2 regions of the Streptomyces sp. NPDC003034 genome follow, and region 1 is predicted to be linked to the other one. Evidence: predicted binding sites of a transcription regulator. Region 1 holds the regulator's gene; the other holds the start of a gene.

What was found. Region 1 encodes HrcA, which represses chaperone genes, less so after heat shock. Its sites were predicted from a motif close to TTNGCACTCNGNNNNNCNGAGTGCNAA; they were not measured.
Region 2: a site for HrcA is predicted at 8,969-8,995, ahead of groES (co-chaperone GroES). Genes of this name have one in related genera too.

Annotation. Positions count from the first base shown of each region.
Region 1 is NZ_JBSFTS010000002.1:384,018-399,148, reverse strand. Features, by position in the region: gene ACWDX7_RS04145 (PfkB family carbohydrate kinase) at 1-974, opposite strand, end outside; gene ACWDX7_RS04140 (ribonuclease Z) at 1,148-2,062, opposite strand; gene ACWDX7_RS04135 (histidine triad nucleotide-binding protein) at 2,065-2,424, opposite strand; gene ACWDX7_RS04130 (16S rRNA (uracil(1498)-N(3))-methyltransferase) at 2,651-3,394, opposite strand; gene ACWDX7_RS04125 (nitronate monooxygenase) at 3,391-4,482, opposite strand; gene dnaJ (molecular chaperone DnaJ) at 4,628-5,770, opposite strand; gene hrcA (heat-inducible transcriptional repressor HrcA) at 5,771-6,787, opposite strand; gene ACWDX7_RS04110 (MBL fold metallo-hydrolase) at 6,947-7,672, shown strand; gene ACWDX7_RS04105 (DUF3097 domain-containing protein) at 7,701-8,504, shown strand; gene hemW (radical SAM family heme chaperone HemW) at 8,645-9,877, opposite strand; gene ACWDX7_RS04095 (AMP-dependent synthetase/ligase) at 9,999-11,891, opposite strand; gene lepA (translation elongation factor 4) at 12,140-14,005, opposite strand; gene rpsT (30S ribosomal protein S20) at 14,287-14,553, shown strand; gene ACWDX7_RS04080 (helix-turn-helix domain-containing protein) at 14,850-15,131, opposite strand, start outside.
Region 2 is NZ_JBSFTS010000001.1:163,961-179,091, forward strand. Features, by position in the region: gene tsaE (tRNA (adenosine(37)-N6)-threonylcarbamoyltransferase complex ATPase subunit type 1 TsaE) at 1-464, shown strand, start outside; gene ACWDX7_RS00855 (hypothetical protein) at 580-786, shown strand; gene ACWDX7_RS00860 (L,D-transpeptidase) at 864-1,421, opposite strand; gene tsaB (tRNA (adenosine(37)-N6)-threonylcarbamoyltransferase complex dimerization subunit type 1 TsaB) at 1,556-2,233, shown strand; gene rimI (ribosomal protein S18-alanine N-acetyltransferase) at 2,266-2,745, shown strand; gene tsaD (tRNA (adenosine(37)-N6)-threonylcarbamoyltransferase complex transferase subunit TsaD) at 2,738-3,892, shown strand; gene ACWDX7_RS00880 (hypothetical protein) at 3,892-4,170, shown strand; gene ACWDX7_RS00885 (hypothetical protein) at 4,313-4,621, shown strand; gene ACWDX7_RS00890 (class I SAM-dependent methyltransferase) at 4,762-5,982, opposite strand; gene ACWDX7_RS00895 (polysaccharide deacetylase family protein) at 6,159-7,133, shown strand; gene ACWDX7_RS00900 (FtsW/RodA/SpoVE family cell cycle protein) at 7,275-8,669, opposite strand; gene groES (co-chaperone GroES) at 9,138-9,446, shown strand; gene groL (chaperonin GroEL) at 9,583-11,211, shown strand; gene ACWDX7_RS00915 (ester cyclase) at 11,308-12,015, opposite strand; gene ACWDX7_RS00920 (SDR family NAD(P)-dependent oxidoreductase) at 12,087-12,860, opposite strand; gene ACWDX7_RS00925 (MOSC domain-containing protein) at 12,886-13,566, opposite strand; gene ACWDX7_RS00930 (LysR family transcriptional regulator) at 13,662-14,567, shown strand; gene ACWDX7_RS00935 (WhiB family transcriptional regulator) at 14,789-15,115, opposite strand.

The DNA.
Region 1 (15,131 bases):
CACAGGGCCACCTCGGGCCAGCCCGGGGCCGAGAGGGAGCCCCCGAACTCCTGGACCGACAGCGCGGCCGTCAGGCCGGCGAAGGCCAGCCGGTCCGCCAGCGGCCACCCCGCCAGGGTGCCGGTGAGGAAGCCCGCCACGTACACGTCACCCGCCCCCGTCGGGTCGAGCTCCTCGACCGCGATCCCGGGGACGTGGGCCGTCTCCCCGGTACGCCCGTCCACCGCGTACGAGCCCTCCGCCCCCATCGTCACCACCGCGATCGGCACCCGCTCGGCCAGCGCGCGGGCCGCCGCCCGGGGGCAGTCCGTCCGGGTGTACCGCATCGCCTCCCCCGCGTTCGGCAGGAAGGCCTCGCAGTGCTCCAGGTCGGCCAGGGCCCCCAGGTCCCACCGCCCGCTCTCGTCCCACCCCACGTCCGCGAAGATCCGCGCCCCGCGCCGCGCGGCCTGCCCGATCCATTCCTCGCCGGGCCGTCCCTGCCCCAGTGAGGCCACGGCCGCCCGGGCCAGCGGCGGGCACTGCGGGAAGGGGCCGGGGCCGGCGGGGGGCGGCGCCTCGTGGCCGTGCGAGACCATCGTGCGCTCGCCCTCGTAGGCCATCGAGACGGTGACGGGGCTGTGCCACCCGGGGACGGTCCGCGACATGGACAGGTCGATGCCCTCGCCCTGTTCGAGCGCGTCCCAGCAGTACTCGCCGTAGTGGTCGTCGCCGAAAGCCGCGGCCAGCGAGGTGCGCAGGCCGAGCCGGGCCAGGGCGGTGGCCATGTTGGCGACGCCGCCGGGGCTGGAGCCCATACCGCGGGCCCAGGACTCCGTACCGCGTACCGGGGCCGAGTCGAGGCCCGTGAAGATGATGTCGAGGAAGACCGTTCCGGTCAGGAAGACGTCGCAGCCCGGTTCCCGCGGGTCGCGCAGCGGACCGAGCGGGTCCACTGCTGCCGAGCGGCTCGTGAGGCTGTCCCGACTGGTCACGGTGTACTCCCCGGTGGGTGGTGTGCGGATCGGTGGGCCTTCCGCTGGCAGGCCCCGGGCGGAAACGGCCGGCTTTGCCCGTTCGGCGCAGGAGCAAACCCAGTGTGTCGCACCTCACCCGCGGAAGGTCCGCCGCGCCACTCGGTGGCCGGCAGCTCCCACGCGGTCAGGGCCTAGCCGCCCCGCTTGGGCAGGGGCACCCGGACCAGGTCCGCCGCGATCGTGAGCTCGCCTTCGAAGCCCGCCGCGCGGGCCTGGTGTTCGAAGACGGCGGGGTCGGAGTACCGCTGCGAGAAGTGCGTCAGCACCAGGTGGCGTACGCCCGCGTCCCGCGCCACCCGGGCCGCCTGGCCGGCGGTGAGGTGACCGTGCTCGGTGGCCAGCCGCTCCTCCTCGTCCAGGAAGGTCGACTCGATCACCAGCATGTCGCAGCCTTCGGCCAGCGCCGTCGCCCCTGGGCAGAGCCGGGTGTCCATGACGAAGGCGAACCGCTGCCCGGGCTTGTGCTCGCTGACCTGCTCCAGCGTGACCTCGCCGAGCCGCCCCTCGCGCTGGATACGGCCCACGTCCGGGCCCTTGATCCCGTGCCGGGCGAGCAGTTCGGGCAGCATGCGCCGCCCGTCGGGCTCGGTCAGCCGGTAGCCGAAGGACTCCACCGGGTGCGAGAGGCGCCGGGCCTCCAGCACGTACGGGGAACCGGGAGCGGTGGCCAGCGTCCCGTCGCCGGCCACCGGCTCCTCGCGCAGCGGCACGGTCTCGCGGTAGGCGGTGGCGTACCGCAGCCGGTCGAAGAACTGCTGCCCCGAGGCCGGGTAGTGCGCGGTGACCGGGTGCGGGACCTGGTCGAGGTTGATGCGCTGGATCACCCCGGCGAGGCCGAGGCTGTGGTCGCCGTGGAAGTGGGTGACGCAGATCCGGTTGATGTCGTGCGCGGCCACGCCCGCGCGCAGCATCTGGCGCTGGGTGCCCTCGCCCGGGTCGAAGAGGATGCCCTCGCCGTCCCAGCGCAGCAGGTAGCCGTTGTGGTTGCGGTGGCGGGTGGGGACCTGGCTGGCGGTGCCCAGCACCACGAACTCGCGTACGGACACGGCTATCCCGGCGGCCACTGGAGGCCGCGGCCGCCGAGGACGTGCGCGTGGGCGTGGAAGACGGTCTGACCGGCGCCGGCGCCGGTGTTGAAGACGATCCGGTAGCCGTGGCCGTCCACCTTCTCGTCCGCGGCGATCTGCCCGGCCTCGCGCAGCACGTCGGCGGCGATGGCCGGCTCGGCGGCCGCCAGCGCGGCGGCGTCGGGGTAGTGGGCCTTGGGGATGACGAGCACGTGCGTGGGCGCCTGCGGGTTGATGTCGCGGAAGGCGACGGTCGTCTCGCTCTCGCGGACCACGGTCGCCGGGACCTCCCCTGTGACGATCTTGCAGAACAGGCAGTCGGCCTGCGGTTCCCCGGCCATTGCTTCGCCTCCCGTGACGGTGATCGGTCCGGGCATCGTATCCACCCGGGGGCCGGTCGGCGGGCGCCGCCCGGCCGCGCGCCGGTCAACGGCCGAACCGGTCAACGGCCAAGCCGGTGAGGGGCGCAGGTCAGAGGGCGCGGGTCAGGGGGCTCGCCGGTTCAGCAGGCCGCGCAGGTCAGGGCCCGCGCCGTCCAGCAGGCGCCCAGGTCAGGGCGGGCGCCGGTCAGGACCAGCGCCCCGTCCGCGCCAGCAGGACCGCCGCCGCGGCGGTACCGGCCGTGGAGGTCCGCAGCACCGAGGCCCCCAGCCGGTACGGGAGGGCTCCGACCGCGGCGAAGGCGGCCAGCTCCTCCGGGGAGACGCCTCCCTCCGGGCCGACGACCAGCACGATCGAGCCCGTGGCCGGGAGCTCGGCGGTGGCCAGGGCCTGCGAGGGCGTGTCACGGTCCTCGTGGAGGACCATCGCCAGGTCGGCGCCGGCCAGCAGTGCGGCCACCTGCTTCGTGGACAGGGCCTCGGCCACCTCGGGGAAGCGGACCCGGCGGGACTGCTTGCCCGCCTCCCGGGCCGTGGCCCGCCACTTGGCCAGGGACTTCGCGCCGCGGTCGCCGCGCCATTGCGTGATGCAGCGCGAGGCCTGCCACGGCACGATCGCGTCCACGCCCGTCTCGGTCATCGTCTCGACGGCCAGCTCGCCGCGGTCCCCCTTGGGGAGCGCCTGTACCACCGTGATGCTGACGGCGGGCAGCGGTTCGCTCCCGGTCGCGGACACCGACACGGTCAGGCGGTCCTTGCCCTCGGCCGACTTCACCACCGCCTGCGCCCAGGCGCCCCGGCCGTCCGTGAGGACCAGCGCCTCACCCGGATTCAGCCGCTTCACGGAGACCGCGTGCCGGCCCTCGGGGCCGTCCAGGACGAATTCCGGCCCCGAGGGGACCTCTTCGACCACGAACACGGGGGCGGTCATGACGCGCTCCTCATCTGCATGTCTCGCAACGCTCTCTGTGCCTGGCCCAGTTCGGCCGCCAGTACCTCGACCAGTTCCCCCGCCGGGAGCGCCCGCGCCAGCCGGTGGCCCTGGCCCGCCCACAGCGCCATCCCCTGCGGGTCCCCGGCCGCGGCGGCCGCCTTGCGCAGCCCCGAGGTCAGGTGGTGGACCTGCGGATAGGCGGCCGGGGCGTACGGCCCGTGCTCCCGCATGAAGCGGTTGACCAGGCCTCGGGCCGGCCGCCCGGAGAAGGCCCTGGTCAGTTCGGTACGGACGAACAGCGGATCCGTCAGCGCCTTCTTGTGCAGCGGGTCCGCCCCCGACTCCGGGCAGGCCAGGAAGGCCGTGCCGAGCTGCGCCGCCCCGGCCCCCGCCGCCAGCAGCGCGGCGATCTGGGAGCCCCGCATCAGGCCGCCCGCCGCGATGATCGGGAGGGCGACCGCCTCGCGTACCTGGGCGACCAGCGCGAGCAGCCCGATGGACGCCGTGCCGTCGGCCTGCGGGTCGTCGCGGTGGGTGCCCTGGTGGCCGCCCGCCTCCACGCCCTGGACGCAGACCGCGTCGGCGCCCGCGTCCTGCACCGCCCGGGCCTCGTCGACGGAGGTCACGGTGACCACCGTGTACGTACCGGCCTCGCGCAGGCGGGCGAGCGCCTGGGGCGTGGGACAGCCGAAGGTGAAGGAGACGACCGGGACCGGGTCCTCGGTGAGGATGGCGAGTTTGGCGTCGTAGCCGTCGTCGCTGGTGCCGATGATGTCCTCGGCGGCGAGGGAGATGTCGTACCAGCTCGCCTCGCCGGCCAGCTGCCCCCGGTACGCCTCGACGGCGGCGGGATCCACGTAACCGGTCTGCGGCATGAAGAGGTTCACGCCGAAGGGGCGGCGGGTGAGCGCGCGCAACCGCTTGATCTCCTGGTACATGCCGTCGGCGGTCTTGTAGCCCCCGGCGAGGAAGCCGAGCCCGCCCGCCTCGCACACCGCGGCGGCGAGCGGCGGACAGGAGGCGCCGCCCGCCATGGGAGCCTGCACGATCGGGTAGGGGGAGAGACCGTTCGGTGCGGTGGACATGGAGTGCATCGTGCCATGTCCCGCTCACGGGACCGAATCATGGCATTCGCCTGGCATAGTCCGCTTCCGGGCGCGTGCCGGATCATGCGTCGAGCCCGGTCCGGGGCGTCCCCGGGCCGGGCTCGTACGCATGGTGCCAGGCCGGTCAGCGGCCGTTGAACGCGTCCTTCAGCCGGCTGAACAGACCCTGCTGCCCCGGCGCGAACTGGCCCAGCGGCCGCTCCTCACCGCGCAGCTTCGCGAGCTGGCGCAGCAGGTCCTCCTGCTGGGCGTCCAGCTTGGACGGGGTGGTCACCTCGACGTGGACCATCAGGTCGCCGCGCCCGCCACCGCGCAGGTGGGTGACGCCGCGCCCGTGCAGCGGGATCGACTGGCCGGACTGGGTACCGGGCCGGATGTCGATCTCCTCCATGCCGTCCAGCGTCTCCAGCGGGCACTTGGTGCCCAGGGCGGCCGCCGTCATCGGGATGGTCACCGTGCAGTGCAGATCGTCCCCGCGACGCTGGAAGGTCGGGTGCGGCAGCTCGTGGATCTCCACGTACAGGTCACCGGCGGGGCCGCCGCCGGGGCCGACCTCGCCCTCGCCCGCGAGCTGGATCCGGGTGCCGTTCTCGACACCGGCCGGGATCTTGACCGTCAGGCTGCGGCGGGAGCGGACCCGCCCGTCGCCCGCGCACTCGGGGCACGGGGTCGGGACCACGGTGCCGAAGCCCTGGCACTGCGGGCAGGGGCGGGAGGTCATGACCTGGCCCAGGAAGGACCGGGTGACCTGCGAGACCTCACCGCGGCCACGGCACATGTCACACGTCTGCGCCGAGGTACCGGGAGCGGCACCCTCACCGGAGCAGGTGGTGCAGACGATGGCCGTGTCGACCTGGATGTCCTTGGTCGTCCCGAAGGCCGCCTCGTCCAGTTCCAGGTCGAGGCGGATCATGGCGTCCTGGCCGCGCCGGGTCCGCGAGCGCGGGCCGCGCTGCGAGGCCTGGCCGAAGAAGGCGTCCATGATGTCGGAGAAGTTGCCGAAGCCACCCGCTCCGAAGCCACCCGCTCCGCCGCCGGCGCCGCCGGAGGAGGACAGCGGGTCGCCGCCGAGGTCGTAGACCTGCTTCTTCTGCGGGTCCGAGAGCACCTCGTAAGCCGCGTTGATCTCCTTGAAACGCTCCTGCGTCTTCGGGTCCGGATTCACATCCGGGTGAAGTTCACGCGCGAGGCGGCGGAAGGCCTTCTTGATCTCGTCCTGCGATGCGTCGCGGCGCACGCCGAGAACGGCGTAGTAGTCCGTGGCCACTTACGACTCCGCCAGGATCTGTCCGACGTAACGTGCCACTGCGCGTACCGCTCCCATCGTTCCGGGGTAGTCCATGCGGGTCGGTCCGACCACGCCGAGTTTGGCGACTGTTTCGCCGCCCGAACCGTAACCGACCGAGACGACCGACGTGGAGTTCAGTCCCTCGTAGGCATTCTCATGCCCGATCCGTACGGCCATTCCCGACTCATTGGCCTCGCCGAGCAGCTTGAGGAGCACGACCTGCTCCTCCAGCGCTTCGAGCACCGGCCTGATGGTCAGGGGAAAATCGTGTCCGAAGCGGGTGAGATTGGCGGTACCGCCAATCATCAGCCGTTCCTCGGCTTCCTCGACCAGGGTTTCGAGGAGCGTCGCGAGCACGGTGGAGACGGTGCCGCGGTCCTCCGCCTCGAAGGATTCGGGGAGGTCCTGGACGAGCGGGGGCACATCGGTGAAACGGCGGCCGACGACCCGGCTGTTGAGCCGGGCCCGCAGGTCCGCCAGCGAGGTCTCCCCGAAGGGGCTCGGGCAGTCGATCAGCCGCTGCTCGACACGTCCGGTGTCCGTGATCAGTACGAGCATCAGCCGGGCCGGGGCCAGCGACAGCAGCTCGACGTGGCGCACGGTGGAGCGCGTCAGCGAGGGGTACTGCACGACCGCGACCTGCCGGGTGAGCTGGGCGAGCAACCGCACCGTACGGCCGACCACGTCATCGAGGTCGACGGCGCCGTCGAGGAAGTTCTGGATGGCCCGGCGCTCGGGCGAGGACAGCGGTTTGACCCCCGCCAGCTTGTCGACGAAGAGGCGGTAGCCCTTGTCGGTGGGGATCCGGCCGGCGCTGGTGTGGGGCTGGGCGATGTAGCCCTCCTCCTCCAGCACGGCCATGTCGTTGCGCACGGTGGCGGGCGAGACGCCGAGCCGGTGCCGCTCGGTGAGCGCCTTGGAGCCGACCGGCTCCTCCGTCCCGACGTAGTCCTGGACGATGGCGCGCAGCACTTCGAGTCTGCGTTCGCTGAGCATCGCGCACACCTCCACCTGTGTTGCGTGTTGTCGTCGCCGGTCTTCCGCGGTCTTCGCTTCGTTGGCACTCTGAGCGTTCGAGTGCCAGCGATCCCCGCTCAGTGTACGGCCGTGCGGTACGCCCCTAGCAAGGGCGGCCCGCCAAGGTAGCGTCGTCGCATGGACGTGCGTTGGGAAGAGGCGGGCTGGGAACGGCTGACCGGACGCGCCGGCCGGCGTCGGCTGCCGGTGTGGGACTGCACCGTGGGGCTGGTGGCGGGCGACGATTCGGTCCTCCTGGTCGATCCCGGCTCGTCCCTGCGGGAAGGGGCGGGGATCCGGGCCGAGGCGCAGCGGCTGACCGGCCGGCGCGTGACCCATATCGCATTCACCCACGGACATTTCGATCATGTACTGGGCGCTGCCGCCTTCGCCGGGGCCGAGGTGTACGGGGCGGTCGGCCTGGACTCCCTGCTGGCGGCCGACCGGGAGGCGCTGCGGGACTCCGCCGTGCGGCACGGGCTGGCGGAGCGGGAGGCGGCCGAAGCCGTGGAGATGCTCGTGCTGCCCCGGCATCCGGTGTCGGGCGAGTGGACGCTGGAGCTGGGCGGGGTGCAGGTGCTCCTGGCCAATGTGGGGCCGGGCCACACCGGGCACGACCTGGCCGTCTTCGTGCCGGGTGAGCGGGAGGTGGTCTTCTGCGGGGACCTGGTCGAGGAGTCCGGCCCACCGCAGGCGGGGCCGGACGCCGTACCAGGGCAGTGGCCCGCCGCTCTCGACCGGCTGCTGTCCCTGGGCGGCGACGACGCGCTGTACGTGCCGGGTCACGGAGCGGTGGTCCCGGCGGACTTCGTCCGTGCGCAACGCGCCACACTGGCGGCCCGTTTCGGCGTGTCGGAGGCGTGAGCGGTCCGGCTCTCCTACTGTCGGCCGGATGCGCGAGTACTCCCCCGACCTGACCCCGCAGTGGAAGCGCCCCAAGGCCGTGCCCGAGGTGGCGGCGGAACCGGGCCTGGTCATCGAGGTGGCGGGTACGGATTTCTGCGGCGCGGTGGTGGCCTGCGAGGCGGGCACGGTGACCCTGGAGGACCGCTTCGGCAAGCGGCGGGTGTTCCCGATGGAGCCGCGGGGCTTCCTGCTGGAGGGGGCGGTGGTGACGCTGACCCGCCCGCGGCGCGGCAGCCCCGCGGCCGCGGCCCGGACGGCCTCCGGCTCGATCGCCGTACCGGGCGCGCGGGCGCGGGTGGCGCGCGCGGGCCGGATCTATGTCGAGGGCCGCCACGACGCGGAGCTGGTGGAGCGGGTCTGGGGCGAGGACCTGCGGATCGAGGGCGTGGTGGTGGAGTACCTGGAGGGCATCGACGACCTCCCGGCCGTCGTGGCGGAGTTCGCCCCGGCGCCGGACGCCCGCCTGGGCATCCTGGTGGACCACCTGGTGCCGGGCTCGAAGGAGTCCCGTATCGCGGCGTCGGTGACCTCGCCCAACGTCCTGATCGTCGGCCACCCGTACGTGGACGTCTGGCAGGCGGTGAAGCCGTCGGCGCTGGGCATCGCGGCCTGGCCGGTGATCCCGCCCGGCCAGGACTGGAAGACGGGCGTCTGCCGGTCCCTGGGCTGGCCGGCCAACACGGGAGCCGCCTGGCAGCACATCCTGTCCCACGTGACCTCGTACCGCGCCCTGGAACCAACCCTCCTGGGCCGCGTCGAAGAACTGATCGACTTCGTAACGGCCCCATAGCCAGTCCCGCCCCGGCGGCGTTTGGGGCCCCGGGGGCCCGGGTCGCGCCCGACGAGCCGCCGCCATCCAGCCCCGCCGGCGATTGAGGCGCGGGGGTCTGGGGGCAGAGCCCCCAGCAAGCAGCCGGGCAGCGCCCGGGGCTAGTCCACCAGGTCGCGGACCACCGCGTCGGCCAGCAACCGCCCGCGCAGCGTCAGCACGGCCCGCCCGGCGGCATACGGCGCGGCCTCCAGCAGCCCGTCCGCGAGCGCGCGCCCCGCCGCCGCGAAACCCGCCGGCGCGAGCAGCGACAACGGCACGCCGTCCACCAGCCGCAGCTCCAGCAGGATCCGCTCCACCCGCCGGTCCTCCTGCGACAGCAGCTCCCGCCCGGCGCCGGGAGAGCGCCCCTCCGCCAGCGCGGCGGCATACGCACCCGGATGCTTCACGTTCCACCACCGCACCCCGCCCACGTGCGAGTGCGCGCCCGGCCCCGCGCCCCACCAGTCGGCCCCGCGCCAGTACAGCTCGTTGTGCAGGCAGCGCCCCGCCTCCGAGGTGGCCCAGTTCGACACCTCGTACCAGGAGTAGCCGGCCCCCGCCATGACCGAGTCCGCGATCAGGTAGCGGTCGGCGTGCACGTCGTCGTCTGTCATCGGGACCTCGCCGCGACGGATCCGGCGGGCCAGCTGAGTGCCCTCCTCCACGATCAGGGCGTACGCGCTGATGTGGTCCGGACCGGCCCCCAGCGCCGCCGAGAGCGTGGTCCGCCAGTCCTCGTCACTCTCGCCCGGCGTCCCGTAGATCAGGTCCAGGTTGACGTGCTCGAAGCCCGCCGCCCGCGCCTCCGCGACGCACGCCTCCGGGCGTCCCGGCGTGTGCGTGCGGTCCAGCACCTTCAGGACGTGCTGCTTCGCGCTCTGCATGCCGAAGGAGACGCGGTTGAAGCCACCCGCGCGCAGCTCCGCCAGGTACCGCGGATCCACCGACTCCGGATTGGCCTCCGTCGTGATCTCGGCATCGTCGGCCAGGCCGAATTCCTCCCGGATCGCGGCGAGCATCCGTACGAGGTCACCCGCGGGCAGCAGCGTCGGCGTGCCCCCGCCCACGAAGACGGTGCGCACGGCCCTCGGATCGTCCCCCAGGACCTTGCGCGCCAGGCGGACCTCGTCGATCAGGGTGTCGGCGTAGTTCTCGCGCGAGGCGAGCACGCCTCCGGTGCCCCGCAGCTCGGTCGCCGTGTAGGTGTTGAAGTCGCAGTACCCGCAGCGCGTGGCGCAGTACGGGACGTGCAGGTAGAAGCCGAGCGGCCGCTCGGCGGCTCCCGCCAGGGCGTGCGACGGCAGCGAGCCGTCTGCGGGCATGGGTTCACCGTCGGGCAGTGCGGAAGGCATGCACCCATTGTCCCGCACCCGCCGGCTCCCCCGGCCCCGCCGGCCCCGCCACCTGCGGGGGGGCCTGGACGGGCCGGGCCCGGCCCCTCCAGGCCGCGCACCCGACCCGCCGTGACCAGCGCTACGCCTCCAGGGATCCCTCGTACATCTCGTCGATCAGGTACTTGAACTCGCGCTCGACCACGGGCCGCTTCAGCTTCAGGCTCGGCGTGAGGTCACCGTGCTCCACGTCCAGGTCCCGCGGCAGCAGCCGGAACTTCTTCACCGTCTGCCACTTCTGCAGGCCCTCGTTCAGGGTCTGCACGTACGTCTCGATGAGCCGCGTGGTCTCCGGCGCCGCCACGACCTCCGCGTACGTCTTGCCCTCCAGGCCGTGCTCGGCGGCCCAGCCCAGGATCGCCGGGCCGTCCAGCGCGATCAGCGCCGAGCAGAAGTTCCGGTCCGCGCCGTGCACCACGATGCTCGACACGTACGGGCAGATCGCCTTGAACCGTCCCTCGATCTCGGCCGGGGCGACGTACTTCCCGTTGGAGGTCTTGATCAGGTCCTTCTTGCGGTCGGTGATGCGCAGGTAGCCGTCCGGGGAGAGCTCGCCGATGTCGCCGGTGTGCAGCCAGCCGTCCGGCTCCAGGACCTCGGCGGTCTTCTCGGGCAGGTTGTGGTAGCCCTGCATGATGCCGGGGCCGCGCAGCAGGATCTCGCCGTCGTCGGCGATCCGGACCTCGGTGCCGGGGAGCGGCTTGCCGACGGTGCCGGTGCGGTAGGCCTCGCCCGGGTTGACGAAGGATGCGGCGCTGGACTCCGTCAGGCCGTAGCCCTCCAGGATGTGGATGCCGGCGCCCGCGAAGAAGTAGCCGATCTCGGGGGCCAGGGCGGCGGAGCCGGAGACGGCGGCGCGCAGCTTGCCGCCGAAGGCCTCGCGGAGCTTGGAGTAGACGAGCGTGTCGGCGATCTTGTGCTTGGTGGTGAGGCCGAAGGGCGCCGTGGCCTGGCCGGTGCGCCGGAAGTTGTCCTGGGTGACCTTGGCGTACTCGCGGGCGACGCCCGCCGCCCAGAGGAAGATCTTGTACTTGGCGCCGCCCGCGGCCCGGGCCTTGGCCGCGACCCCGTTGTAGACCTTCTCGAAGATGCGCGGAACGGCCGCCATGTACGTCGGCTGGACGACCGGCAGGTTCTCGATGATCTTGTCGATGCGGCCGTCGACGGCGGTGACGTGACCGACCTCGATCTGGCCGGAGGTCAGCACCTTGCCGAAGACGTGGGCCAGCGGCAGCCACAGGTACTGGACGTCGTCCGCGTTGATCAGGCCGGTCGCCACCGTCGCCTTGGCCATGTACGACCAGCTGTCGTGCCGCAGCCGCACGCCCTTGGGACGGCCGGTGGTGCCGGAGGTGTAGATCAGGGTGGCGAGCTGGTCGGCGGTGATGGCCGAGATCCGCTCCTTGACCGCCTCGGGATGCTTGGCGAGGTACTCCGCACCGCGCTTCTCCAGATCGGCGAGGCTCAGCACCCAGCCCTCCGGGTCGCCCTCGGCGGACACCGCGTCGGCGGTGTTCATGACGACGACGTGCGCCAGCTCGGGAAGGTCGGCGCGGTGCGCGCGGGCCTTCGCCAGCTGCGTCGCGTCCTCGGCGATGAGCACGCGGCTGGCCGAGTCCGCGAGGATGTACGCCGACTCCTCCGCATTGGTGCTCGGGTAGACGGTGGTGGTCGCGGCGCCCGCGCACATCACGCCGAGGTCGGCGAGGATCCACTCCACCCGGGTGTTGGAGGCGAGCGCGACGCGCTCCTCCGCTCGCAGCCCGAGGTCGATCAGCCCGGCGGCGATGGCGAAGACCCGCTCGGCCGCCTGTCCCCAGCTGAGCGACCTCCAGTCGTCGGGAGCGCCCTCGCCGCCGGCGGCCGGCACCGGGAACCGGTACGCCTCCGCGTTCGGCGTGGCGGCGACGCGCTCAAGGAAGAGGGCCGCCACGGTGGGCGGGCGGTTCTCGATCAAGGTCTGTGTGTCGCTCACGGACGTCCTCCGGGACCACGCGGGCTGGGCTGTCGTGACGGCTCATGCTCCGGTGCGCTGACTCAGGGCTTGTAACTGGCGAGTAACCATCGAGCAGTGATCAGACTAGGGGCCCTCCGCCTGGTGCGTAAGAGTCCGCGAGCGGCCGATTCATAACGAAACAGGCCCCCGCGCCGGTGCACGGGGGCCTGCTCGCGTCCTCGCGCCGCGCGGCGCCCAGGCGCCACTCACCGCAAGGCTGCACAGGGCTACTTCTTCTTGGCGCCGGACTCGTCGCTGGAGAGGACGGCGATGAAGGCCTCCTGCGGGACCTCCACCGAGCCGACCATCTTCATCCGCTTCTTGCCTTCCTTCTGCTTCTCCAGCAGCTTCCGCTTACGGGAGATGTCACCGCCGTAGCACTTGGCGAGGACGTCCTTGCGGATGGCGCGGATGGTCTCGCGGGCGATGACCCGCGAGCCGACGGCAGCCTGGATCGGCACCTCGAAGGCCTGCCGCGGGATGAGCTCGCGCAGCTTGGCGACGAGGCGCACACCGTAGGCGTAGGCGGCGTCCTTGTGCGTGACGGCGGAGAAGGCGTCGACCTTGTCGCCGTGCAGCAGGATGTCGACCTTGACCAGGCTGGAGGCCTGCTCGCCGGTGGGCTCGTAGTCGAGGGAGGCGTAACCGCGCGTCTTGGACTTCAGCTGGTCGAAGAAGTCGAAGACGATCTCGGCGAGCGGCAGGGTGTAACGGATCTCGACGCGGTCCTCGGAGAGGTAGTCCATGCCGAGGAGGGTGCCGCGACGGTTCTGGCACAGCTCCATGATCGCGCCGATGAACTCGGTCGGCGCGAGCACGGTGGCCCGCACGACCGGCTCGAACACGTCCGAGATCTTGCCCTCGGGGAACTCGCTCGGGTTGGTGACCGTGACCTCCTTGCCGTCCTCCAGGACCACGCGGTAGACCACGTTGGGGGCGGTGGCGATCAGGTCCAGGCCGAACTCGCGCTCCAGGCGCTCGCGGACCACGTCCAGGTGCAGCAGGCCGAGGAAGCCGACGCGGAAGCCGAAGCCGAGCGCCGCCGAGGTCTCCGGCTCGTAGACGAGCGCGGCGTCGTTGAGCTGCAGCTTGTCCAGGGCCTCGCGCAGGTCCGGGTAGTCCGAGCCGTCGAGCGGGTACAGGCCCGAGAAGACCATCGGCTTCGGGTCCTTGTAGCCGCCGAGCGCCTCGGTCGCGCCGCCGTGCAGGCTGGTGATGGTGTCACCGACCTTGGACTGCCGGACGTCCTTCACGCCGGTGATGATGTAGCCCACCTCACCGACGCCGATGCCGTCGGCCGGGGTCATCTCCGGGGAGGAGACACCGATCTCCAGCAGCTCGTGCGTGGCGCCGGTGGACATCATCCGGATGCGCTCGCGCTTGTTGAGCTGGCCGTCGACGACACGGACGTAGGTCACGACACCGCGGTACGAGTCGTAGACCGAGTCGAAGATCATCGCGCGGGCCGGGGCGTCCTTGGGGCCGACCGGGGCCGGGACCGTGGCGACGATCTTGTCGAGCAGCGCGTCCACGCCGAGACCGGTCTTCGCGGAGACCCGCAGGACGTCCTCGGGCTGGCAGCCGACCAGGTTCGCGAGCTCCTCGGCGAACTTCTCCGGCTGGGCGGCCGGCAGGTCGATCTTGTTCAGGACCGGGACGATCGCGAGGTCTTTCTCCATCGCCAGGTACAGGTTGGCGAGGGTCTGCGCCTCGATGCCCTGGGCGGCGTCCACCAGGAGGACCGTGCCCTCGCAGGCGGCCAGCGAGCGGGAGACCTCGTAGGTGAAGTCGACGTGCCCGGGGGTGTCGATCATGTTGAGGATGTGGGTGCTGCCCTGGTCCTCGCCCGTCCTGGGCGCCCAGGGCAGCCGGACGGCCTGGGACTTGATGGTGATGCCGCGCTCACGCTCGATGTCCATGCGGTCGAGGTACTGGGCGCGCATCTGCCGCTGGTCGACCACACCGGTGAGCTGGAGCATCCGGTCGGCAAGGGTCGACTTGCCGTGGTCGATGTGCGCGATGATGCAGAAGTTGCGGATCAGCGCCGGGTCGGTACGGCTCGGCTCGGGCACGTGGCTGGGGATCGCGGGCACGCAGTGTCCTGATTCTCGGGTCGCAGTCGGAAGCGTTGGCGAAGCGTCGGTCTGAGCGGGAGTCCGCGTCGCGCCGCTTTCGTCGGGGCGATGTGGATCCATACGCAGACTCCCATGGTCCCATGGACGGGGCAGTGCGCTCGGTTTGGGCCGTCCGGATCGTGCCTGGTAGCCTGGGCAGCTGTGTCTCGTACGCCCTCTCAGTCGGGGGTCTCCCCGGACTGAGTCCGGGGGAGGGACGCAATCCGAAGATCAAACTCTGAACCTGCAAAGGCTCTTTCGTGGCGAACATCAAGTCCCAGATCAAGCGGAACAAGACGAACGAGAAGGCGCGCCTGCGCAACAAGGCCGTCAAGTCCTCGCTCAAGACCGCGATCCGCAAGGCCCGTGAGGCCGTCGTCGCCGGTGACGTCGAGAAGGCCACCGTGGCCACTCGCGACGCCTCCCGTGCGCTCGACAAGGCCGTCTCGAAGGGTGTCATCCACAAGAACGCCGCCGCCAACAAGAAGTCGGCGCTGGCCTCCAAGGTTGCCTCCCTTCAGGGCTGAGCCCTCGATGTGAATCGCCGGTGAGGACCCAGCGGGCCCTCTCTTCCGCTCCTGACCGGCACACCGCGCCGCACGCGGCCTGCGTTCGCAAGTCGCGGCAAAGTGCGGCACACCTCGTGACTTCTCTCAGACACGGCACGCTGGCTAGTACGCCACGCTGACCAGCGTGGAAGCCCCCTGGTCCCCACTGGGGGGCTTCTTTGCGTCCGGACGCAAGAGAGCCCCGCCAACCGCGCGGGCGGATGACGGGGCGTCCCTTATTCCTGCGCTCTACATCTGGGGCGAGAACCGCATGATCACTCCGGCGGTTGGCTATACCGCTCCAGCGCCGCCTTGCTTGTGGACCGGTCCACAAGCCGCAGCTCCCACGGCCCCGTGTTCACGTCAAAGTCCTTACCGAAGCCAACCCATTTCCCCGCCATGCGGCGGCCGGTCGGCTCGACCAACAGCTGAATGGCCCCGTGGTAGCGAGCCCCGTTGTAGTAGCCATCTGCCGCCGTCTGCTCCACCCACGACCCGGTGACCACGTTGCGGTCAACGGTCAGGTCCAGCGTGAGGGGGCTGTCCGGGTTGCTGGA
Region 2 (15,131 bases), on a different contig from region 1:
AGGAGTTGGGCCGCAGGATCGCCGGCCTGCTGCGCCCGGGCGATCTCGTCCTGCTGACCGGCGAGCTGGGGGCGGGCAAGACCACCCTGACCCGCGGCCTCGGTGAGGGGCTGGGCGTGCGCGGAGCCGTGACCTCGCCGACCTTCGTGATCGCCCGTGTGCACCCCCCGCTGGGTGCGGGGCCGGCGCTGGTGCACGTGGACGCCTACCGCCTGGGCGGCGGGCTGGAGGAGATGGAGGACCTGGACCTCGACGTCTCGCTGCCCGAGTCCGTGGTCGTCGTGGAATGGGGCGACGGCAAGGTGGAGGAGCTCTCCGACGACCGCCTGCACGTGGTGATCGGGCGGGCCGTGGGCCACGAGCAGGTCCTGGACGACGTACGGCAGGTCGCGGTGCGCGGTGTCGGGGCGCGCTGGGCCGCCGCGGCCGGGCTCGACGAACTGGCCGCCGCCCTCCCGGGGTAAACGTACCGACAACTCGTCGGGAAGATATTGCGCTGGTGGCGGCCCGCGTGGTCCCATGGTACCGAGCGTTTCTTAGGTATGCCTAAGTTCGGCGTCCCGGGCCCAGGAGGCAGTCATGTCGGCACCAGCAGGAGCACAGCGCGAACCACGCCCGTCCGCCGTGTCGATGCGGGCGCTGCTCGCCGCTGGCGTGGCCGCCACCGCCGTCTCGACGCCGCCCGCGCGGGCGCACGTACCGGATGCCGACGAGCCCGCCGAGGCCGGCCGCGCGGGGCTCGGCGGGAACGGCGCACAGGCCGCCCCGGAAACCGAAGCGGCCTGACGGGACCGGTGTCCCCCGTGCGGGTTTGGCGTACGGGGTCCTCCGTACGGGTGAGAGTGAGCCGTACGGCCGGGACCTCAGGGAAGGACGACGACCTTCGAGTTGATCGTCGCGAAGGCCCACATGGCGTCGGCGTCGGCCCGCGACATGCGCACGCCGCCGGTCCTCATGTTCGGATCGGGCGCGGGCGTCGCGCCGTCCACGCGGGCGCTGAAGCCGACCGCCACGCCCTCCGTGACGGCGAACCGCACGACGTGCTCGATCGGCACCCCGTCCGAGCCGGTGACCGCGCCCGAGCGCGAACCGACCGTGTAGGTCCCGGGCTTGGGGTGCACCGTGCTCGGCACCACCGGGAACGACTTCGGCTCCTGCCCGGCCTCGCCCACCAGCCACACCCGCTTCTGGCTCACGGAGTACACGACGCGCACCCCGGTGCCGGAGCCGGGCGGTACGGGCGCCGGCTTGGCCGGGTCCTGCTGGGCGGCGGGCTGGCTCGGCGCGACGACCGGGGCCTGCGGGGCCGCCTGCGCGGGGGGCGCCGGCGCGGTCGCGGAGGCCTGGTAGCCGAGGAAGCCGACCGCGGCGAGTGCCGCCACGGTGAGCCCGGCCACGATTCCCGAGCTGCTGCGTGCCACCTTGCTCCACCTCTCCGCGCCTGTCCCGCGCCGCCTGGTGGGCACCTCGCGGGTACCCCGGTCGAAAGGTAGCAGCCGGGGTGCGTCCAGACCGGCCGCGAAGGGCCGGCGGGTGGGAGTCGTAGGCTGTTCGCGTGCTCCTGCTCGCTGTAGATACCGCCACGCCCGCCGTCACCGTCGCCCTGTACGACGGCGAGACCGTCCTCGCCGAGTCGCATCAGGTCGACGCCCGCCGCCACGGGGAGCTGTTGCTGCCCTCCGTGGACCGGGTCCTCGCCGAGGCCGGGCTGAAGCTCGATGCCGTCACCGGCATCGTCGTCGGAGTCGGCCCCGGCCCCTACACCGGGCTGCGCGTCGGCCTCGTGACCGCCGCCACCTTCGCCGCCGTGCTCGGCGTGCCCGTGCACGGCCTGTGCACCCTCGACGGCCTCGCGTACGCCGCGGGGACCGCCGGGATCGAGGGGCCCTTCGTCGTCGCCACCGACGCACGGCGCAAGGAGGTCTACTGGGCGCGGTACGAGGACCCCCGCACGCGCGTCGGCGAGCCCGCCGTGGACCGCCCCTCCGACATCGCCGAGCAGGTCGCCGGGCTGCCCGCGGTGGGCCAGGGCGCCTTCCTGTACCCCGGGGTGTTCCCGGACGCGCGGGCGCCCGAGCACCAGTCGGCCGCCGCGCTGGCCGCGCTGGCCGCCGAACGGCTGGCGGCCGGGGTGCCGTTCGAGAACGCCGAGGGTCTGAACCCGGCCCCCCTCTACCTGCGCCGCCCCGACGCGCAGGTGCCCAAGAACTACAAGGTGGTCACCCCGCAGTGACGGCCGCCGCTGACCTCGTCGTGCTGCGCGAGATGCGCTGGTGGGACATCGGGCCCGTGCTGGAGCTGGAGCGGGAGCTCTTCCCCGAGGACGCCTGGTCCGCCGGCATGTTCTGGTCCGAGCTCGCCCACGCCCGCGGGCCGCGGGCCACCCGCCGCTACGTGGTCGCCGAGGACGGGACCGGCCGGCTGGTCGGCTACGCCGGGCTGGCCGCCGCCGGCGACCTGGCCGACGTACAGACCATCGCGGCCGCCCGCGACCAGTGGGGCACCGGGCTCGGCGCCCGGCTCCTGACCGACCTCCTGCGCGCCGCCAGCGCCTTCGAATGCGCCGAGGTGCTGCTGGAGGTGCGCGTGGACAACACCCGTGCCCAGAAGCTCTACGAGCGCTTCGGATTCGAGCCCATCGGCTTCCGCCGCGGCTACTACCAGCCCGGGAACGCCGACGCGCTCGTCATGCGACTGACCGACCCCGCACAAGCTAGAAGTGAGAGCAGTGAGAGCAATGGCTGACGAACCGCTCGTCCTCGGCATCGAGACCTCCTGCGACGAGACCGGCGTCGGCATCGTCCGGGGCACCACCCTGCTGGCGGACGCCATCGCGTCGAGCGTCGACGAGCACGCGCGCTTCGGCGGGGTCGTGCCCGAGGTCGCCTCCCGGGCGCACCTGGAGGCGATGGTCCCGACCATCGAGCGCGCCCTGAAGGAGGCCGGGGTCAGCGCCCGCGACCTCGACGGCATCGCCGTCACGGCCGGGCCCGGACTGGCGGGGGCCCTGCTGGTCGGCGTCTCGGCGGCCAAGGCCTACGCGTACGCGCTGGGCAAGCCGCTCTACGGCGTGAACCACCTCGCCTCGCACATCTGCGTGGACCAGCTGGAGCACGGGCCGCTGCCCGAGCCGACGATGGCGCTGCTGGTCTCCGGCGGGCACTCCTCGCTGCTGCTGGCTCCCGACATCACCTCCGACGTACGCCCGCTCGGCGCGACCATCGACGACGCGGCGGGCGAGGCCTTCGACAAGATCGCCCGCGTACTCCAGCTGGGCTTCCCCGGCGGTCCGGTCATCGACCGGCTCGCGCGCGAGGGCGACCCCAAGGCCATCAACTTTCCGCGCGGCCTCACGGGCCCGCGCGACGCGGCGTACGACTTCTCCTTCTCCGGGCTCAAGACGGCCGTCGCCCGCTGGATCGAAGCCAAGCGGAACGCCGGCGAGGAGGTGCCCGTGCGCGATGTGGCGGCGTCCTTCCAGGAGGCCGTGGTCGACGTGCTGACGCGCAAGGCCATCCGGGCGTGCAAGGACGAGGGCGTCGACCACCTGATGATCGGCGGCGGGGTGGCGGCCAACTCCCGCCTGCGGTCCCTCGCGCAGGAGCGGTGCGACGACGCCGGGATCATCCTGCGGGTGCCGCGGCCGAAGCTCTGCACCGACAACGGCGCGATGGTGGCGGCGCTGGGCGCGGAGATGGTCAAGCGGAACCGGCCCGCCTCGGACTGGAACATGTCGGCGGACTCCTCCCTGCCGGTCACGGAGCCGCACGTGCCGGGGGTCGCTCCCGCCGAGCCCCACGACCACGCCAACGCCAACGCCCACGGTCAGGGTCATGGGCACGGGCATGATCACGACCACGTGCACGAGCTGAGCAAGGACAACCTGTACTGATGAGCACGGTCGCGCTGATGTGGGAGGCCCGGGCCGCCGACGGCCGGGGCAACGAACTGCTGGAGTGGGCCCGCTCGCAGGTCCTCGCCCGGGAGCCGGTGCGCCGCGAGGTGTTCCGGGCCCCGCAGGACCGGGTGCTCGTGATCACCTGGTGGGATACGGACAAGGGGGTCCAGGCGGACCTGCCCGAACTGCCGGAGCCCTCGGCCGACTTGATCGCGCGGGCGGTGCACCGCTGGCGGTTCGAGTCGGTGGAGACGGGCCCGGACGCGGTCTAGACCGTTCGGACGGTCCCCTCCGGTCCGGACCGGTCCCAAGGGGACCGGTCCTGATCGGGATCACGGATGCTGCCCGGCCCCGTCCGCCCGCCTTGAGGTCCCGGCGGGGATTGCGGCATGCCCGGAAGGCGGGGCTATGGTCATGCCTGCGCCTGCGCCTGCTGCTGCGGGCGTGGGCCGGGGCGGACCGGGATCCGGCGGCCGACCGCCGGGTGCGCGCGCCGGGCGGAGCCTGCTCTGGCTGCCGGCTTCCCCGGGGCTGTGCGCGGCCGGGCTGTGGGTGGGCTTCGGGTTCCCGGAGCCGGCCCGGCCGGGCGAGGTGACGTACGGCGAACTCGCGTACCGCACGGGCCTCGGCCTGATCCTGTGCATCACCGGGCTGCTGGGCGCCGGGAAGGCGGGGTCGCGCTACCGCTGGGCGGTACGCGCCTTCCGCGGGCCTACGGCGTAGTGCCCGCATCGCAAGGCGGCGGGGCGCCCGGGTACGGGACGTACTCGGACGCAACGACAACCCGGGGGCCCTCCCTGCGGTAGCTGGGGGAGAGGTGGGGTGCCAGACGCCCGGGCCAGGCGGGACTGTGACGACAGGGCCTACGGGCTCGGACGCGCGGCCGCGGGCTCCGGCGCGGGAGCGGCCGCCGGTGAGCCGATCAGCATCGAGGGAGCCCCCGCCACCCGCGTCAGAAACACCGTCGCCGCGTTCGGCCCCTGCGGCTTGACCCTCCTGCGCAGCTCCTCCGGCTCGATCGCCGAGCCGCGCTTCTTCACGGTCAGGACGCCCACACCGCGTTCGCGCAGCAGCGCCTTGAGCTTCTTCAGCCCGAAGGGCAGCACGTCGGTGATCTCGTACGCGGTCGCGTACGGGGTCGCGCGCAGCTCGTCGGCGGTGATGTAGGCGATGGTCGGGTCGATCAGTCGGCCGCCCAGCCGCTCGGCCACCTCGGCGACGAGGTGGGCCCGGATGACGGCGCCGTCGGGCTCGTAGAGGTAGCGGCCGACCGGCCCGGCCTGCGGGTCGGGCAGTGGATCGGCGGTGTGCAGGGCGCGCGGACCGGGCAGCAGGGTGGCGCGGACCGTCCCCGGCGAGGTCCCGAACCAGAGCACGGCCTCCTTGACGTCCCCGTGGTCGGAGATCCACTCGGCCTCGGCCCGCGCGGGCACGGCCTCGTGCGGAATGCCCGGGGCGATCTTGATGGCGGCGTGCGGCACCGTCCCGGCGGTGCGGACGGCCCAGGACAGCGGCGGCGAGTACGACTCCGGGTCGAAGACGCGCCCGCGCCCGCCCCGCCGGGCCGGATCGATGAAGACGGCGTCGTAGGCGCAGACGTCCACCTGGGTCACATCAGCCTCCCGGACCTCGATCAGCTCAGCCAGCCCGAGGGCCTCGGCGTTGGCCCGTGCGACGGCGACCGTCAGCGGGTCGTGGTCCACCGCCAGCACCCGGATGCCGAGCCGTGCCATCGCGAGGGCGTCACCGCCGATACCGCAGCACAGGTCGGCGAGGGAGCGTACGCCGAGGGCCGCGAGCCGCTGCGCGCGGTACGAGGCCACGGAGGCGCGGGTGGCCATCTCGCCGCCGCCGGGGGTGAAGTACATCCGGAAGGCGTCTTCGGCGCCGAACTTCGCCACCGCGCGCTGCCGCAGGCGGGCCTGCCCGAGCGCGGCGGAGACCAGGCCGGCGGGGTGCTCGCGGCGCAGCCGGGTGGCGACGGCGATCTCCTGGGCGGGGTCGTAGGCGCGGAGCGAATCGAGGAGGGCGCGGCCCTCGGGGGTGAGGAGGGCGGCGAAGTCTTCGGGGGTCACGGGACCCATTGTCGGCGACCGGCGACCGGCGACCGGCGACCGGCGACCGGCGACCGGCGACCGGGCGGGGTGGTCGGGGCGGGGTGGTCGGGCGGTGGGCGGTGTGGGCCACTGGAGGGAAGGTCGGCGGCCGCTCGCGGTGTCGTCGGGGGTCCGGGGCGTGTCCGGTGCCAGGATCCGCAGTTATGCAGCTAGTACGACAAAAGGAAGATAAGAAGCAACACGGTCACCGGTACGCGGCGCGCCCGCGCGGCCGGTTCGGGGTGACGGGAACGGCAGTGGTCGCGACTCTGCTCGCGGCCCTCGGTACGGCCTGCGGCTCGGCGGAATCCGGAGCACCGGACAAGGCCGAGAAGGTGAAGGCAGAGCAGGCGAAGGCGGAGAAGGCCGGCAAGGGCGCGGCCGGCGCGCTCGGCACCAAGGCGGAGCGGCTGAAGGCGGCCCAGCAGGCCCGCGTCCTCGCCGCGAAGAAGTGGGGCCTGGCCAAACTGCCGCTCGCCGCCCCGCCCGCGCCGAAGGAGAAGCCCGAGATCACCACCCGGGAGGGCTTCGAGGTGGAGGACGGCGAGAACCTGCCGCCGATCTTCACCACCGTCCCCACGGAGGACAAGGTCGTCTTCCTGACGATCGACGACGGCGCGGAGAAGGACCCCGAGTTCCTGAAGATGATGCAGGAACTGCAACTGCCGTACACGGCGTTCATCAGTGACTACCTCGTGCGCGAGGACTACGCCTACTTCAAGAAGATGCAGGCGGCGGGCGTCACCCTGAACAACCACACCCTGAACCACCGCTACATGCCGGCGCTGTCGTACGAGAAGCAGCGCCAGGAGATCTGCGGCATGCAGGACGTGATCCAGAAGCGGTTCGGCAAGCGGCCGACGCTCTTCCGGCCGCCGTACGGGAACTACAACGAGGACACGCTGCGCGCGGCGAAGTCCTGCGGCATCAAGGCGGCTCCGCTGTGGAACGCCGAGGTGTTCCCGAACCGGATGGACTACCGCGAGTGGGACCGGGACCTGCACCCCGGCGACATCATCCTCACGCACTTCCGGGGACGGGAGGACTGGAAGGGCACGATGCCCGACATGATCCGCCATCTCATGAAGACCGTCACGGACAAGGGGTATGCCGTGGCCCGCTTGGAGGACTATCTGTGAAGCCCGCGCGCCGGGCGGTAGCCGGAACCCCGGCCGCCGGCGCGCTCGCGCTGTCCCCGACGGGGTACGGGGACAGCGCGGACCCCGTCGCCCTGCTCCCCGCCCGCCCCTGCTCCCCGCCCGCCGCTACGCCGCCCGCTCCTACGCCGCCCGCGCCGGGGCGTTCTCGGTCGCCGCCGGGCCGGGGGCGTCCGCCTCGCGTTGGCGTTCCGCGCTGTCGCTGAGGCGCAGCAGCAGGGCGATCATGATCCAGTTGGCCAGGAGGGACGAGCCGCCCTTCGCCAGGAAGGGCAGCGCCTTGCCGGTCAGCGGGATGAGGCCCGTGACGCCGCCCGCGACCACGAAGACCTGGAGGGCCAGCGCCGAGCCGAGGCCCACCGCGAGCAGCTTGCCGAAGGGGTCGCGGGCGCCGAGCGCCATGCGCAGGCACCGCTGCACGAGGAGTCCGTAGAGGATCAGGACGGCCATGACCCCGGCCAGCCCGAGCTCCTCGCCGACCGTGGTGAGGATGAAGTCGCTGCGGCCCGCGAACTTGATCAGCTCCGGGTGGCCCATGCCGAGACCCGTACCGGACAGGCCGCCCGTGCCGAAACTGAAGAGCGCCTGGGCCGCCTGGTCCGAGTTGACCCCGGGCGGGCGGTTCGGCCAGTAGTACGAGAGCGGCTCCAGCCAGGCGGCCACGCGGGCCTTGACGTGCGGCTGCGTCGAGCCGACCACGAAGGCGCCCACCGCTGCCATGAGCACGCCGAACACGATCCAGCTGGTGCGCTCCGTGGCGACGTACAGCATGACCACGAAGACGCCGAAGAAGATCAGCGAGGTGCCGAGGTCGCGCTCGAAGACCAGCACGAGCATCGACACGATCCACACGGTGATGATGGGGCCGAGCTGGCGCATGGGGGGCAGCCGCATGCCCAGGAACCTGCGGCCCGTCAGCGCCAGGGAGTCGCGGTGCACGACCAGGTAGCCGGCGAAGAAGACCGCGATCATGATCTTCACGAACTCGCCGGGCTGGAGCGAGAAGCCGAAGAGGATGATCCAGCGCTTGGCGCCGTAGGTGTCCGCGCCGAAGAACGCCGGCGCGATCAGGAGCACCAGCGCGACGGCCATCGTGATGTAGATGAACCGCTGCAGCAGCCGGTGATCGCGCAGCAGTGCCACCAGCAGGATGCAGGCGGCCACCCCGACCACCGTCCACATCAGCTGTCCGGGCGCGTTCGCGTCCGAGTTGTACCGCTCGATGTACCCCTGGTCGAGCCGGTGCAGCAGGACCAGCCCCAGCCCGGTCAGCAGCATGGCGAGGGGGAGGATCAGCGGATCCGCGTAGGGGGCGAAGCGGCGCACGCCCAAATGCGCCACCAGCGACAGCAGGGTCAGGCTGATCGCGAATCCGGCGAGGTCGGGCGGCAGCTCGTCGTTCATCGCGAGGCCCGCGCAGGCGTGGCCGAACACGGCGATGACGACGACGAAGGCCAGCAGCAGCGCTTCGGTCCGGCGCCGGGTGCCCGCCGAGGTCACGGGCCTCAGTCCGCGCACGGGCCGCCGCCGTCCGTGGGGACGGGGCAGGTCGGCGGTGGTGGAGAGGCCCGGGGCGCCCGCCGTGATGAGGAAGTGGCGCCCGCTGCGTCGGGGCTTGCGGAAGCCTTGAGTCCGATCTGCTCGGCAATGAGGCGCTTTATCTTCATATCAACTACGACGACGAGGCCCGGCCCGTGGTTCCTGCGGGGTCGCCGCGCGCCGCCGCCGCACCCGGTGCCGAAAAAGATCAAGACCCGCCGAAACCCCCGGAAACACGGGCTGCGGGCCCGCTCCGCGCAACGCCCGAGGGGCGGGAATTGGCACTCCGCTTGACCGAGTGCTAATCGCCGGAATAGTCTCGCACCTGGCACTCGCCCCTGGTGAGTGCCAATAGCGACAGGGCAGGTCCGGCACCCGCGACGACGGATCGACCTGGTCGCCCCCTCAGACAGTTAACCCCGCATCTCCGAAGGGGGAGGTCGGATCGTGACGACCGCCAGCTCCAAGGTTGCCATCAAGCCGCTTGAGGACCGCATTGTGGTCCAGCCGCTCGACGCCGAGCAGACCACGGCCTCCGGCCTGGTCATCCCGGACACCGCGAAGGAGAAGCCCCAGGAGGGCGTCGTCCTCGCGGTTGGCCCGGGCCGCTTCGAGGACGGCCAGCGTCTCCCGCTGGACGTCAGCGTCGGCGACGTCGTGCTGTACAGCAAGTACGGCGGCACTGAAGTGAAGTACAGCGGCGAGGAGTACCTCGTCCTCTCGGCTCGCGACGTGCTCGCGATCGTCGAGAAGTAATTCGCTTACCAGTTTTGTTTGAGCTACGCCCCTGGTCACCCTGCTGATGCCGGGCGGCGAGGGGCGTAGTTCGTTCTAGGCGGTGGCGGTCGCGGTGAGCGGCCGAGGATCGCAACGAGAGGACTGAACCGCTCCCATGCCGAAGATTCTGAAGTTCGACGAGGACGCCCGTCGCGCCCTTGAGCGCGGCGTCAACAAGCTTGCCGACACGGTGAAGGTGACGATCGGCCCCAAGGGCCGCAACGTCGTCATCGACAAGAAGTTCGGCGCGCCGACCATCACCAACGACGGTGTCACCATCGCTCGCGAAGTCGAGCTGGACGACCCGTACGAGAACCTCGGTGCCCAGCTCGTGAAGGAGGTGGCGACCAAGACCAACGACATCGCGGGTGACGGCACCACCACCGCCACCGTGCTGGCGCAGGCGCTGGTCCGCGAGGGTCTGCGCAACGTCGCCGCGGGTGCCTCCCCGGCCGCCCTGAAGAAGGGCATCGACGCGGCTGTCAAGGCCGTCTCCGCCGAGCTCCTCGCCACCGCCCGTCCGATCGAGGACAAGTCCGACATCGCCGCCGTGGCCGCGCTCTCCGCGCAGGACCAGCAGGTCGGCGAGCTCATCGCCGAGGCGATGGACAAGGTCGGCAAGGACGGTGTCATCACCGTCGAGGAGTCCAACACCTTCGGCCTGGAGCTGGAGTTCACCGAGGGCATGGCCTTCGACAAGGGCTACCTCTCCCCGTACATGGTCTCCGACCAGGAGCGTATGGAGGCCGTCCTCGACGACCCGTACATCCTGATCAACCAGGGCAAGATCTCCTCCATCCAGGACCTCCTGCCGCTGCTGGAGAAGGTCATCCAGGCCGGCAGCTCCAAGCCGCTGCTGATCATCGCCGAGGACGTCGAGGGCGAGGCGCTCTCCACCCTCGTCGTCAACAAGATCCGCGGCACCTTCAACGCGGTGGCCGTCAAGGCCCCCGGCTTCGGTGACCGCCGCAAGGCGATGCTCCAGGACATGGCCACCCTCACGGGTGCCACCGTCATCGCCGAGGAGGTCGGCCTCAAGCTCGACCAGGCCGGTCTGGACGTACTGGGCACCGCGCGCCGCGTGACCATCTCCAAGGACGACACCACCATCGTCGACGGTGGCGGCAAGTCCGAGGACGTCGCGGGCCGCGTCAACCAGATCAAGGCCGAGATCGAGTCCACGGACTCGGACTGGGACCGCGAGAAGCTGCAGGAGCGCCTGGCGAAGCTCGCCGGCGGCGTCTGCGTCATCAAGGTCGGCGCCGCCACCGAGGTGGAGCTCAAGGAGAAGAAGCACCGCCTTGAGGACGCCATCTCGGCGACCCGCGCCGCGGTCGAGGAGGGCATCGTCTCCGGCGGTGGCTCCTCGCTCGTCCACGCCGTCAAGGTCCTCGCGGACAACCTGGGCCTGACCGGCGACGAGGCCACCGGTGTCGCGGTCGTTCGCCGCGCCGCGGTCGAGCCGCTGCGCTGGATCGCCGAGAACGCCGGCCTGGAGGGTTACGTCATCACCTCCAAGGTCGCCGAGCTCGACAAGGGCCAGGGCTTCAACGCCGCCACCGGCGAGTACGGCGACCTGGTCAAGGCCGGCGTCATCGACCCGGTCAAGGTCACCCGTTCCGCGCTGGAGAACGCCGCCTCCATCGCCTCCCTGCTGCTCACGACCGAGACCCTGGTCGTCGAGAAGCCGGCGGAGGACGAGGGCGACGCCGGTCACGGCCACGGTCACGGCCACAGCCACTGACGCTGTCGCCCGCACACGAGAGGCCCCCGGTCCGCCGTTTCGTACGGCGGGCCGGGGGCCTTCCCGTTGCCCGTGGGGGAGGACGGGGTCAGGCCGTCATCCCATCTGCTCCATCAGGCCCAGCTGCCGCATCACGTTCATGATGTCGTAGTGCCACCAGCCCTCGGCGATCATGCCGTCCTTACAGCGGAAGGTCGTCGAGCCGGTCGTGGTCACCTTCTTGCCGGTCGGCGCTTGACCCATGAACTCGCCCGTGTGCGTGGCGTTCCAGGTCCACAGGGTGGTGACGAAGTCGCCTTCGGCGATCTGGTGGTCCTTGGTGAAGGACATGTCGTCGAAAGAGGACCGCCACATGGCGAGGTCCGCCATCAGGCCGTCGATGCCCTCGGCCGCGGGGTCCGCCTTGAGGATGTCGTGGTCGACGTAGTCGGAGGCGAAGAGTTCCTCGGCCATGGAGCGGTCCCCCGTGGCGGCCAGCTCGTCGAACATCCGGGCGGCGAGCATCTTGTTGAGGTTCTCGTCGCGGACCACGTCCAAGTTGGTGAAGGTCGGCATCCCCTCGCACAGCGCCACCATCTCCTGGAACATCCTGTCCGTCTCCGGGAGGTGGGAGTTCTTCATGGCGTCTTCGTACGAGGGGAATTCGACCACGTCCACGTAGTGGTTCTCCGCGTCGCGGTCCCTGGCCACGATGCTGTGGGTAACCGTGCGCCTGCCCTGGCTCTGCGAGACGTACCGGTCCAGCAGCTGGTTGAGGTCGTCCTGCCGACTGGTCTTGTAATCGATTATCTGTACGAATGTCATGGCACCTCCCGGACTGGATGGGGCATGTCCATTTTAGGAGGATTTCACTCGTGTGGGGGTTTACTCGCGAGTTACCGGGGCCCGTACTTGCGGCCCGTGCGGGAGGTCACGCCGCCCAGGAGCCCGCGCGGCGTCAGCTTCACGACGCCCATCAGCGCCTTGTACCGGGGGTCGGGGACCGACACCGTCTTGCCCCGGGCCAGGTCGGCCAGGGCCGCGGCGACGAGCTTGTCGGCGTCCAGCCACAGCCAGTTGGGGATGTTGTCCGTCCCCATGCCGGCGCGCTCGTGGAACTCCGTCCGTACGAAGCCCGGGCACAGCGCCATCAGCCGTACCCCGGACCCCGCCAGGTCCTTCGCCGCGCCCTGGGTGAACTGCACGACCCACGCCTTGCTCGCGCCGTACGTGCCGCGCGGCACGAAGGCCGCCACCGAGGCCACGTTGATCACGCCGCCGCGGCCGCGCGAGCGCATCGGCCCGGCCGCCGCCGAGGTCAGCCGCAGGACCGCCTCGACGTGCACCTTCAGCATGGTGAGCTCATCGGCCATCGGGACTTCGAGGTAGCGGCCCTTGTTGCCGAAGCCCGCGTTGTTGACCAGCAGGTCCACCGGGTGCGTGCGGTCGGCCAGGCGCCGCTCCACCGCCGCGATGCCCTCCTCTGTGGAGAGGTCGGCGGCCAGTGTCCCGGCCTCGATGCCGTGCCGGTCGTGCAGTTCGGTGGCCTGCTCGCCCAGGCGCTTGTGGTCGCGCGCCACCAGCACCAGGTTGTGGCCCTGGGCGGCGAGCCGCCGGGCGAAGGCGGCGCCGATGCCCGCCGTGGATCCCGTAATCAACGCAGTCGTCATAGGCGCAACCTAGCCGCCCGCGATGTCAGGTCAGCGCGTGCCCGTGCTGCCGCGCGTACGCCAGCGCCTTTTCCCGGACCTCCGGCGCCAGTGCTTCGCCCGCCGCCAGGACTTGGGGCAGCAGCGCGCGCTCGGTGGTCCAGGCGCGGAACAGGAAGGCCGAGGTCACCCCGTGCGCCGGGCGGTGGGTGACCTCGACCCGGTCGCCGGGGGAGATCCGGCCCTCGCGGACCACCCGCAGGTACGCGCCCGGCCGCACCTCCCGGGTGAACCGCTTGACCCAGCCCCTCTCGCCCAGGGCGCCCTGGAAGGTCCGGCACGGGATGCGGGTGGAGGAGACCTCCAGCTCCAGTTCGGGGCCCACCCGCCAGCGCTCGCCGAGCAGCGCGCCGCTCAGGTCCATGCCGCTGGTCGTGAGGTTCTCGCCGAACAGGCCGGGCGGCAGTTCGCGGCCGAGCTCGCTCTCCCACCAGTCCAGGTCCTCGCGGGCGTACGCGTAGACGGCCTGGTGGTCGCCCCCGTGATGGCGGCGGTCGCACACGGCGTCGCCCTCCAGGCCGCTGCCGTGGCCGGTGTCCTTCGGGCCCGGGGCGAAGACGCGGACCGGCCCCTGGACGGGGGTCTTGCCGATGCCGGTCAGCCCTCCCCGCGCGTCGGTGTAGTCGACGGCCGTCGCACGGCCGGTGTTCACGGAGACCAGATGTATGGGCGGCATGGGAGGACACGCTAGCCGAGCGGCCCGGCCTCAAAGAGGGGAAATAATCTTCGCGTCCCACTCAAAGCAAGCCTTATGATTCGAGGGTGATCGAGGCACGTCATCTCCGGGTCCTGCGCGCTGTCGCCGGGACCGGGTCCTTCTCCGCCGCCGCCCGTGAGCTGGGCTGCACGCAGCCGGCCGTCTCCCAGCAGATGAAGGCGCTGGAGCAGTCCGCCGGCACCCCGCTGCTCATCCGCAGCGGCCGCGAGATGCGGCTCACCCAGGCCGGCGAGGCCCTGGTCCGGCACGCCGCCGGGATCCTCGCGGGGCTGACGGCCGCCGAGGAGGAGGTCGCGGCCATCGCCGGGCTGCGCGCGGGCCGGGTGCGGCTCGTGTCCTTCCCCAGCGGCAGCTCCACCCTGGTGCCGACCGCGCTCGCGGCGATGCGCGCCGCTCACCCGGGCACCCGTATCTCGCTGGTCGAGGCGGAACCTCCGCGTTCGGTGGAGATGCTGCGCGAGGGCGACTGCGACGTGGCCCTGGCCTTCCGCTACGCCGGGGACGGCGGCTCGGAAACCGCCGCCGAGTGGGAGGACCTCGTGGTGCGCCCGCTGCTGACGGACCGGCTCGTGGGGCTGGTCCCCGAGGGGCACCGGCTGACGGGGGCCGAGCGGGTGCGCATGGCGGAACTGGCGGACGAGCCGTGGATTGCCGGCTGCCCGCGCTGCCGCCGCCATCTGGTGGAGGTGTGCGAGGCCGCGGGATTCACCCCCCGCATCGACTTCGCCACCGACGACTACCCGGCGGTGGTCGGTCTGGTGGGGGCGGGGCTGGGCGTCGCGGTGCTGCCGGAGCTGGCGGTGGAGTCCGTACGGGCCAAGGGCGTGAGCACGGTCGTCGTGGAACCGGCCGTCGAGCGGGAGGTCGTGGCGCTGACCCTGCCCGACCTGGCCCGGGTGCCGGCCGTGGCGGCGACCCTGGCCGAGCTGGAGCGGGCCGCCACGCGCTGAGGCCGGGGCTCCCCCGGGGCCCGGGGAGCCGGCGCAGCCGAGCGGCAGGTGCGGCCGAACGCGTGACGCCCCGGGCCCGGCTGCGACTCGCCCGGGCGGATTGGTCCATCCGTGTGTCGGTCAGTGCGTTGAGGAAACGTTCCTTCGGTCGTTTCCGAGCCGGTCGGTGCGGTGGTCGGCGCGGTGACGGGTGCGGCGATCGGTGCGGTGGTCGGCGGCGGTCAGTGCGGTGCGATCGGTCCGATCGCACTCGACGCGGGGATCAGGCGATGCCGGGCGCGGCCCATCAGTTCCTCGCGCTCGTCCTCGGTGAGGCCGCCCCACACCCCGTAGGGCTCGCGGACGGCGAGTGCGTGCGCAGCGCATTCCGAACGCACCGGGCAACGCATGCAGACCTCTTTAGCCGAGGCCTCGCGCGCGCTCCTGGCCGCGCCCCGCTCGCCTTCCGGGTGGAAGAAGAGGGAGCTGTCGACCCCCCGGCAGGCAGCCAGCAGCTGCCAGTCCCAGAGGTCGGCGTTCGGTCCGGGGAGGCGGGAGAAATCTGCCATTGGTAGTCCTCTTGGT